2 regions of the Nocardioides sp. WG-D5 genome follow, and region 1 is predicted to be linked to the other one. Evidence: riboswitches for the same ligand, from Rfam matches in the RefSeq annotation. Region 1 holds a riboswitch; the other holds the start of a gene.
What was found. Region 1 has a riboswitch for S-adenosylmethionine ahead of ACWZJV_RS06495 (aminotransferase class V-fold PLP-dependent enzyme). Riboswitches for the same ligand answer to the same signal wherever they lie in the genome.
Positions count from the first base shown of each region.

Region 2: linked by a shared signal. The riboswitch ahead of thrC (threonine synthase) and the one ahead of ACWZJV_RS06495 (aminotransferase class V-fold PLP-dependent enzyme) in region 1 are both predicted to bind S-adenosylmethionine.

Region 1 is NZ_CM132928.1:1,322,137-1,326,547, forward strand. Features, by position in the region: gene ACWZJV_RS06490 (lipoate--protein ligase family protein) at 1-818, opposite strand, end outside; gene ACWZJV_RS06495 (aminotransferase class V-fold PLP-dependent enzyme) at 858-2,177, opposite strand; SAM riboswitch class IV at 2,236-2,349, opposite strand; gene ACWZJV_RS06500 (transglycosylase domain-containing protein) at 2,424-4,411, opposite strand, start outside.
Region 2 is NZ_CM132928.1:2,086,519-2,090,929, forward strand. Features, by position in the region: gene ACWZJV_RS10165 (SGNH/GDSL hydrolase family protein) at 1-597, opposite strand, end outside; gene thrC (threonine synthase) at 639-1,910, opposite strand; SAM riboswitch class I at 1,922-2,060, opposite strand; gene lon (endopeptidase La) at 2,220-4,411, opposite strand, start outside.

The DNA of each region.
Region 1 (4,411 bases):
AGCACCTCGAGCATCTTGTCGGCGTCGATGTCGTAGGCCATCGTGACGTGGTGCAGGACGCCGCCGGGGACCCGCTTCTGCGCGGCGCCGGCGATCTTGCCGACCGGCGAGGCGATGTCGTTCAGGCCGGCGTAGGCGGCCTCGATGCCGACGCTGCGCAGGCCGCGCAGCACCCACTCGTCGAGGAAGGCGTAGGACTCCTGGAAGGACATGCCGGCGACGAGCGTGTCGGGCACGGCCAGGCTGTAGGTGATCGTGTTGCCGGGCTCGATGAACATCGCGCCGCCACCGGAGATGCGGCGTACGACCTCGATGTCATGACGCTCGGCGGCGGCCGAGTCGACCTCGTTGGAGAGCGACTGGTAGCTGCCGATCACGACCGCGCTGCTGGCCCAGTCCCAGAACCTCAGGTTGGGGGCGCGGCGGCCCTCGGCGACCTGGCGGACGATGACCTCGTCGAGGGCCATCTGCATCGTCGGCGACAGCGGCCCCGTCTCGACGATCTCGAGGTCGAGGTCGTCCCAGGTCGTGGCTCGGCCGAGCGCGCGCAGCACCGTCAGGGCGATGTCGCGGGTGCCGAAGCCGACCAGCTCGGCGTCACGCGCGGCCGCGTCCAGAGAGGCCGTCAGCCGGTCGAGGGACGCGTCGGCCGGCTGTCCCTCCAGCGCCGCGGTCAGCCACCCCAGCGCCTCGTCGGGTTCCAGGAAGAAGTCGCCCGAGAGGACGACGTCGATGATCGTGTCAGCGGAGACCGTCGCGTCGACGACGACGAGCTTGCCGCCGCGTACCTTCCGCTCGCCATGCACTCGTTCACTCACAGTTCCTCAACACCGTGAGCGCCTGGATTCATCCCCGCGCTACACCGCCGCGCCGCACGATCCGGCGGTGTCGGCGAGGCGGGTGAGACCGACCGGTCCGACCAACGGCCGCGGGTCCTCGGCGAGCGTCCAGGCGCCGTCGACCAGGACGTAGTCGCCCCGGACGTCACCGTCGAGAAGAGCACGTACGCCGGCCACCAGCCGGTCCACGTCGCCGACCGAGGTCCCGATGCCGATGCTGGCGCGGACCGCGCCGCCGGTGAGCCCGAGGCGCTTGAGCAGCGGCTGGGCGCAGAAGCGGCCGTCGCGTACGCCCAGGCCGTGCTCGGCGGAGAGGTAGGCCGCGACCCGGCCGGGCTCGATGCCGTCGACGGTGAACGTGACCACGCCGACCGGCTCGTCGGAGTCCGGCCACAGGCGGAGGATCTCGACACCCTCCACCTCGGACAGGCCGGCCACGAGGCGCCCCCTCAGCGACGCCTCGTGGCGGTCCAGCTCGGCGGCCGAGAGGCCGCCGAGAGTCGTGCACGCCGCGGCCAGCGCCGCCGCTCCGATGACGTTGGGCGAGCCGCCCTCGTGACGTGCGGGGGCGGGCTGCCAGGTGGTCTCCCCGACCTCCACGTCGTCGACCGCCCCTCCCCCGGCGAGGTAGGGGGTGCCGACGTCGAGCCAGTCGCGGCGCCCGACGAGGGCTCCGGCGCCGTAGGGGGCGTAGAGCTTGTGGCCGGAGAAGACGACGTAGTCGGCGCCGGTCGCGGCCAGCGAGAAGTGGCGGTGGGCGAGCAGTTGGGCGCCGTCGACGAGGACCCGGGCACCGTGGACATGGGCCAGGGTGACGATCTCGCCGATCGGCAGCGCCTCGCCGGTGACGTTGGAGGCACCGGTGACGGCCACCAGGGCGTAGTTGCCGCGGGCCAGCTCGCCGGCGAGCGCGTCGATGGTGCCGGCGAGGGTGTCCCGGCCGGTGACGGCGGTGACGCCCGCCTCGACCCGGTGCCACGGGAGCAGGTTGGCGTGGTGCTCGATGTCGAGGACGAGCACCCGCCCGGGTACGCAGCCGGCCAGCAGGTTCACCGCGTCGGTGGTGTTGCGGGTGATGACGGTGACGTCGTCCTCACGGGCTCCGACGTAGGCGCCGATGGTCGCGCGCGACTCCTCGTAGAGGGCGGTCGAGACCTGGGACAGGTAGCCGGCGCCACGGTGCACCGAGGCGTACCAGGGCAGGACCTCGGCCACCCGGTCGGCCACGGCCTGCAGGGCCGGCGCCGACGCGGCGACATCGAGGTTGGCGTACGTCGCGGTCGACCCGTTAAGCAGCGGGACCTGGGTCTTCGAGCCGACGAGCGGGAGCAGGGACATGGGGGCACCCTTCGGGGGTCATGGCTCCCCCAGGGCCGCGCGAGGGCTGCCCGGGCGAAGCACGCGCTTGCCCGCGCCACCTCGGCGAGGGCCTGGTCGTCACCCGGAGCACCCCACCGCGTGGGAGGGTTGCCCGCCAGCAAGCCGGGGCTTCGCGCTGGCAGTCGTGACCTTCGGCGAAGATGCTGCCCGAGACGGGGCGCGCCCACCAACTCGTCATCTCGATACGTGGGCACGTATCTCAGATCACGGACGCCCCTCCCAGGGATTGCCGTTGCCGTTGCCATTGCCCTCACAGGCGCCGAAGAACTCCGCGATCGGGTCGCACTCCTCGCCGTCGTCCTCCTCCGGAGGTGGTGGCGGCGGCGCGATCAGCTGCTTCTCGTGGCCGGGCTCGGGGTCCTGGCCATCGACGTAGACCGGCTCAGGGAAGTTCTCGACCTCCTTGCCCTCCATGGCCTTCGCCATGATGGCGGCCCAGGTCTCGGTGGGATAGTCGGCGCCGAAGTAGGACGGCATCCAGCCACCGTCGAGCTTCCCCTCGCCGTTGCCGCGCGAGTAGCGCACGGCGGTCGCGATCTGTGGCGTGAACCCGACGAACCAGGACGAGCAGACGTACTGCTCGCTGGTGCAGGTGCCGGTGCCGGTCTTGCCGGCCACCGGACGGCCGATGCTCTGGGCCTTCTGGCCCGAGCCGCTCTGCACCACGCCCTGCATCGCGTACGTCACGTCGGCGGCGACGTCCTCGGAGATCGCGTGCCGGGCGTTCTTGCGGCCGTTCCAGCTGTAGAGGACGTTGCCGGCGCGGTCGCGGACCTTCTTCACCACGTGCACGTCGTGGCGGTAGCCGCCGTTGGCGATCGTGGCGTAGGCGTTGGCCATGTTGATCGGGCTGACGTTGGCGCCGCCCAGCGCGATCCGGTCGTCCTGGTCGGTGAGGTAGCCGGACGTGCTCGGGATGCCGGGATACCTCGGGTCGGCCTTCTCCGGCGTCAGCCCCGCGTCGAGCGCGGTCTGGTAGACGGCCTTGCGCCCCTCCTCGGCCCCACCCATCGACTCGGTCATGTCGATGTAGGCCGTGTTGACCGACTGCTCCAGCGCCTTGAGCATGGTGATGTACTGGCCGTAGTCCATGCCGTCGGCGACGCCGGCCTGCTCGCCCTCGTTGACGACCTGCGAGCCGGTGTAGGTGGTGAACGGCGAGTCGCCCGCCCAGGTCGACTCCAGCGAGTAGCCCTTCGCGATCGCCGCAGCGGTGGCGAAGACCTTCATCGTCGACCCCGCGTGGCCGCCGGTCGCGGCCCAGTTGTGCTGGCTGTCGAGGTAGTCCTGGCCACCGTAGAAGCCGAGCAGCGCACCGGAGGCGACGTCGACCGAGGCGGTCGCCACGTGCAGGGCGTTCTTCTGCTCCGGATCGTTCTTGACGTACGCCTTGCGGTTCTTCGGCTTCACGGTCTTGGCCGCGGTGGCCGACGCCTTCATCACCTTCGGCGAGAGCGTCGCAGTGATCCGCAGGCCACCGCTGTCGATCTTCTCCTCGGTGAACAGCGGCTTGCCATCGGCACCCTTCAGGCCGAGCAGCTCGGCCTTGATCATGGTGAGCGCGTGGCCGCGTTGGCCGCCGAGCCGGCTCGGCACCGTCTTCGCGGGGAACTTCGGCAGCGCGTCCTTCACCTTGTCGGCCTCGGCCTGCTTCAGGTAGCCGAGGTCGACCATGCCGGAGAGGACGTACTGGTAGCGGCCGAGCAGCTTCTCCTTGCCGCGGAAGGTGCTGCTGGCCGGGTCGAAACCGGCCGGATTGTTGAGGATCGCCGCGAGCGCCGCGGTCTCCTGGAGAGACAGGTCCTTGGTCGGCTTCGCGAAGTAGGCCTTCGCGGCGGCCTCGATGCCGTAGGCGCCGCGGTTGAAGTAGATCGTGTTGAGGTAGTCGGTGAGGATCTGGTCCTTGCTCTTCTGCCGGGTGAGCTTCAGGGCGATGACCGCTTCCTTCAGCTTGCGGGAGTAGGACCGCTCGGAGTTGAGGTAGTAGTTCTTGACGTACTGCTGGGTGATCGTGGACGCACCCCCGGCAGTGCCCTCGGTGGTGTTGGAGAACGCCGCGCGCACGATGCCCTTCACGTCGACGCCGCTGTTCTCGTAGAAGGTGCGGTCCTCGGCGGCGACGACGGCGTGCTTGACCATCTCCGGGATCTCGTCGGCGTCCAGCTTGATCCGGTTCTGGTCGCCCTCCTGGT
Region 2 (4,411 bases), 760 kb from region 1:
CAGCGGCTGCGGCAGCGGCCGCACCGCACCGACGTCCGGGCAGGTTCCGACGACCACCTCGGCGCCGCGCTCGCGCAACGCGTCGATGACCTCACCGAGCACGCGGGTGGAGTCCTTCTGCGGCACCCGGTGGGTGACGTCGTTCCCGCCCACGATGACCACCGCGACGTCGGGCCGGTAGCTCTCCGGCAGCGACTCGAGCTGGGCCGGGACCATCGAGGTCTCGGCCCCGACCACCGCAGCCGTACGCAGCCGCACCGGCCGCTGCAGCGCCTTGGCCGTGCCCTTGGCCAGCCGGGCGCCGAGGGTTCCGCCCCTGGTCTCCGCGCCCAGTCCGGCGGCGATCGAGTCGCCGAGGATCAGGAGCTCAACCGGCGTACCTCCATAGGTCTTCTTGTAGACCTTGTCGGCGTCGATCGCCTCCTCGCCGAGAGGCTTGCCGATCACGTCGCGCGCGTGCGCCGCCTGTCTCTTCAGCAACGTCACGAACCCGGCACCGGCCGCCGCCCCGACCACGCCGATCGCGCCGGCGACTCCGGCGGTGGCGGCGACCATACCGAGCCACCTGGCCTCTTCACTCGTCTTCGCGCTGCTCACATCCCTTATCTGTAGCGCACGAGTGTGAACGCGAAGCCAACCTACGCCTGGGAGAGCCCGGCTTCCTCGAAGGCGTCGTAGTTGGGGGCGATGGTGGCGCGGGGGCCGACGATGCCGCTGACCGCGTCGAGGGTCTTGAGGCCGTGGCCGGTGTTGATGATCACCGTCTCCAGACTCGGGTCGAGCGCGCCGGTCTCGACGAGCTTCTTGGTGACCGCGAGGGTGGTGCCACCGGCGGTCTCGGTGAAGATGCCCTCGGTGCGGGCCAGGAGCACGATCGCCGCGCGGATCTCGTCGTCGGTGACCTCCTCGACCGCGCCGCCCGAGGAGCGGGTGGCGTCGAGGACGTAGATGCCGTCGGCCGGGTTGCCGATGGCCAGCGACTTGGCGATGGTGTCGGGCTTGACCGGGCGGATCGCGTCGACGCCGGCCTTGAACGCGGTCGCGACCGGGTTGCAGCCGGTCGCCTGGGCACCGAAGATCCGGTAGGGCTTCTCCTCGACCAGACCGAGCTTGATCAGCTCCTTGAAGGCCTTGTCGACCTTGGTCAGCTGGGATCCGGAGGCCACCGGGATGACGATCTGGTCGGGCAGGCGCCAGCCGAGCTGCTCGGCGATCTCGAAGCCGAGGGTCTTGGAGCCCTCGGCGTAGAAGGGACGTACGTTGACGTTCACGAACGCCCAGCCGTCCTCTTCCGCGGCGATCTCCTGGGCGAGCTTGTTGACGTCGTCGTAGTTGCCGTCGACGGCGATCAGGTTGTCGGTGAAGACGGCCGAGTTGACCTGCTTGGGCTGCTCGAGGTTGCTGGGGATGAAGACCGCGGTGGGGATCCCGGCACGGGCACCGGCAGCAGCAACGGCGTTGGCCAGGTTGCCGGTCGAGGGGCAGGCGAAGACCTTGGCGTCGAGCTCGCGGGCGGCGCTCAGCGCGCAGGCGACCACGCGGTCCTTGAACGAGTTGGTCGGGTTGGTCGAGTCGTCCTTCACCCAGATCTTCTCGACGCCGAGCTCACGCGCGAGGTTCTTCGCGTCCAGGAGCCGGGTGAAGCCGGGCTCGGTGTTGGGGCTCTGCTCGATGTCGTCGGGCACCGGCAGCAGCGCCTTGTAGCGCCAGATGTTGCGGGGTCCGGCCTCGATCTCCTCGCGGGTCACGGCCGGGAAGTCATAGGCCACCTCCAGTGGCCCGAAACACTCCGGACAGGCGTAGTGCGGACCGAGGTCGATCTGGTTGCCGCACTCCCGGCACGACAGCGCCGAGGCGTTGCCGAAAGCACCCTCGCGCAGGCCCTTCGTCTCCGTGGTCGCAGCGCTCATGAGAAACCTCCTCCTCATCTTCCCCGATCACGTCTCTCGCGCCGGGCCGGAATTAGCACCTGCTCCGCGCCCTGCCCGTGGTCGGGAGGAGGCTCGCGGTCGGTTGCCGGGACTTCACTGGGCCGTTCCCTCAGTCCCTCTCGATGAGCAGTAGCGATCGTACGGCAGGTATCCGGCGCCCCACACACTCGGGTTCCACTCCGCGGACCATCCGTCCGCTATCTGGACAAGCGGGCTCAGCGCGGACTACATGCGAGCTGCCCGCTCGATGCACGAGGCATCGAGCGGGCAGCATCCGGAACGATCCGGTCAGGCAGCGGCCACCGTGCTCTGCGCGGTGGTGTCTCCCTCGGCGGGCGCCAAGGCGCCGCGTACGACATCCCTGACATCGCTCACCAGGTTGATCTTCAGCGCCTGCTTCACGTCCTCCGGCACCTCGTCCAGGTCGGGCTCGTTGCGCTGGGGCACGAAGACCTCGGTCAGACCGGCCCGCTGGGCGGCGAGCAGCTTCTGCTTGAGGCCACCGATGGGCAGCACCCGGCCGGAGAGGGAGACCTCACCGGTCATGCCGACCTCGCTGCGCACCGGGCGACCGGTCGCGAGCGAAGTGAGCGCGGTGACCATCGTGATACCGGCGCTCGGGCCGTCCTTGGGCACCGCACCCGCGGGAACGTGGACGTGCAGCGTACGGTCGAGCACGGCCGGGTCGACGCCCAGCTCCGCGGCGTGCGAGCGGACGAAGGAGAGCGCGATCTGCGCGGACTCCTTCATCACGTCGCCGAGCTGACCGGTGATGTTCAGCCCGGTCTGCCCGTCGGACGCCGACGCCTCGATGAAGAGCACATCCCCACCGAGCCCGGTGACGGCGAGTCCGGTGGCGACCCCCGGGACCGACGTACGCTCCGCCGACTCCGGCGTGAACCGGGGCCGTCCGACGAGGTCCTTGAGGTTGTCCAGGTCGACCTCGACGTGCTCCGTGCCGGTGGCCAGCTTCGTCGCCGCCTTGCGCAGCGCCTTGGCGATGAGCCGCTCGAGCTGGCGTACGCCCGCCTCGCGGGTGTAGTTCGCGGCCAGCTCACGCAGCGCCTCGTCGGCGACCGTGACCTCCGCAGGCGTCACCGCGGCACGCTCGAGCTGCCGGGGCAGCAGGAAGTCGCGGGCGATGGCGACCTTGTCGTCCTCGGTGTAGCCGTCGATCGTGACCAGCTCCATCCGGTCCAGCAGCGCGCTCGGGATCTGCTCCACGACGTTGGCCGTGGCGATGAAGAGCACGTCGGAGAGGTCCAGGTCGAGCTCGAGGTAGTGGTCGCGGAAGGTGTGGTTCTGCGCCGGGTCGAGCACCTCCAGCAGCGCGGCCGCGGGGTCACCTCGGTAGTCGGAGCCGACCTTGTCGACCTCGTCGAGAAGCACGACCGGGTTCATCGAGCCGGCCTCCTTGATGGCCCGTACGATCCGGCCCGGAAGCGCGCCGACGTAGGTGCGCCGGTGACCGCGGATCTCGGCCTCGTCGCGGACACCACCCAGCGCGACCCGGACGAACTTCCGTCCGAGCGAGCGCGCCACCGACTCACCGAGCGAGGTCTTGCCGACTCCCGGAGGACCCGCCAGCAGCACCACGGCACCCGAGCCGCGGCCGCCGATGACCTGCAGGCCACGCTCGGCCCGCCGGGCCCTGACCGCCAGGTACTCGACGATGCGGTCCTTGACCTCCTCGAGGCCGTGGTGGTCGGCGTCGAGCACCTCACGAGCGGCGGTCACGTCGGTGGAGTCCTCGGTGACCACGCCCCAGGGCAGCTCCAGGACCGTGTCGAGCCAGGTGCGGATCCACGCGGTCTCCGGGTTCTGCTCGGAGCCACGCTCGAGCTTGTCGACCTCGCGCAGCGCGGCCTCGCGTACGGCCTCGGGGAGGTCGGCGGCCTCGACGCGGGCCCGGTAGTCCTCGGAGCCCTCGGGCTCGCCCTCACCGAGCTCCTTGCGGATCGCGGCGAGCTGCTGGCGCAGCAGGAACTCCCGCTGCGTCTTCTCCATGCCCTCGCGGACGTCCTCGGCGATCTTGTCGCTGACCTCGGACTCGGCGATGTGGTCCTTGGCCCAGGCGATCACCTTCTCGAGCCGCTCCTCGACGTCCGGCGTCTCGAGCAGCTCGCGCTTGGCCTCGTCGTCGAGGTAGGGCGCGTAGCCGGCGGTGTCGGCGATCTCGGACGGCTCGGTGAGCCGGTTGACCTGGTCGATGACCGGCCAGGCCTCACGGCGCTGCAGCACCGCGACGACCAGCCGCTTGTACTCCTCAGCCAGCTCCTTCGCGTGCTCCGTGGTGGTCTCGGTGGCGGGCTCGACCTCGACCCACAGCGCGGCGCCGGGTCCGGTCACGCCGGAGCCGATCTTCGCCCGGCCGACGGCCCTCAGCACCGCCGCGGGCTCACCGCCGCGGAAACGGCCGACGCGCTCGATCGTGGCGACAGCGCCGTACGTCGCGTACCGGTCCCCCAGCCGCGGCGCCA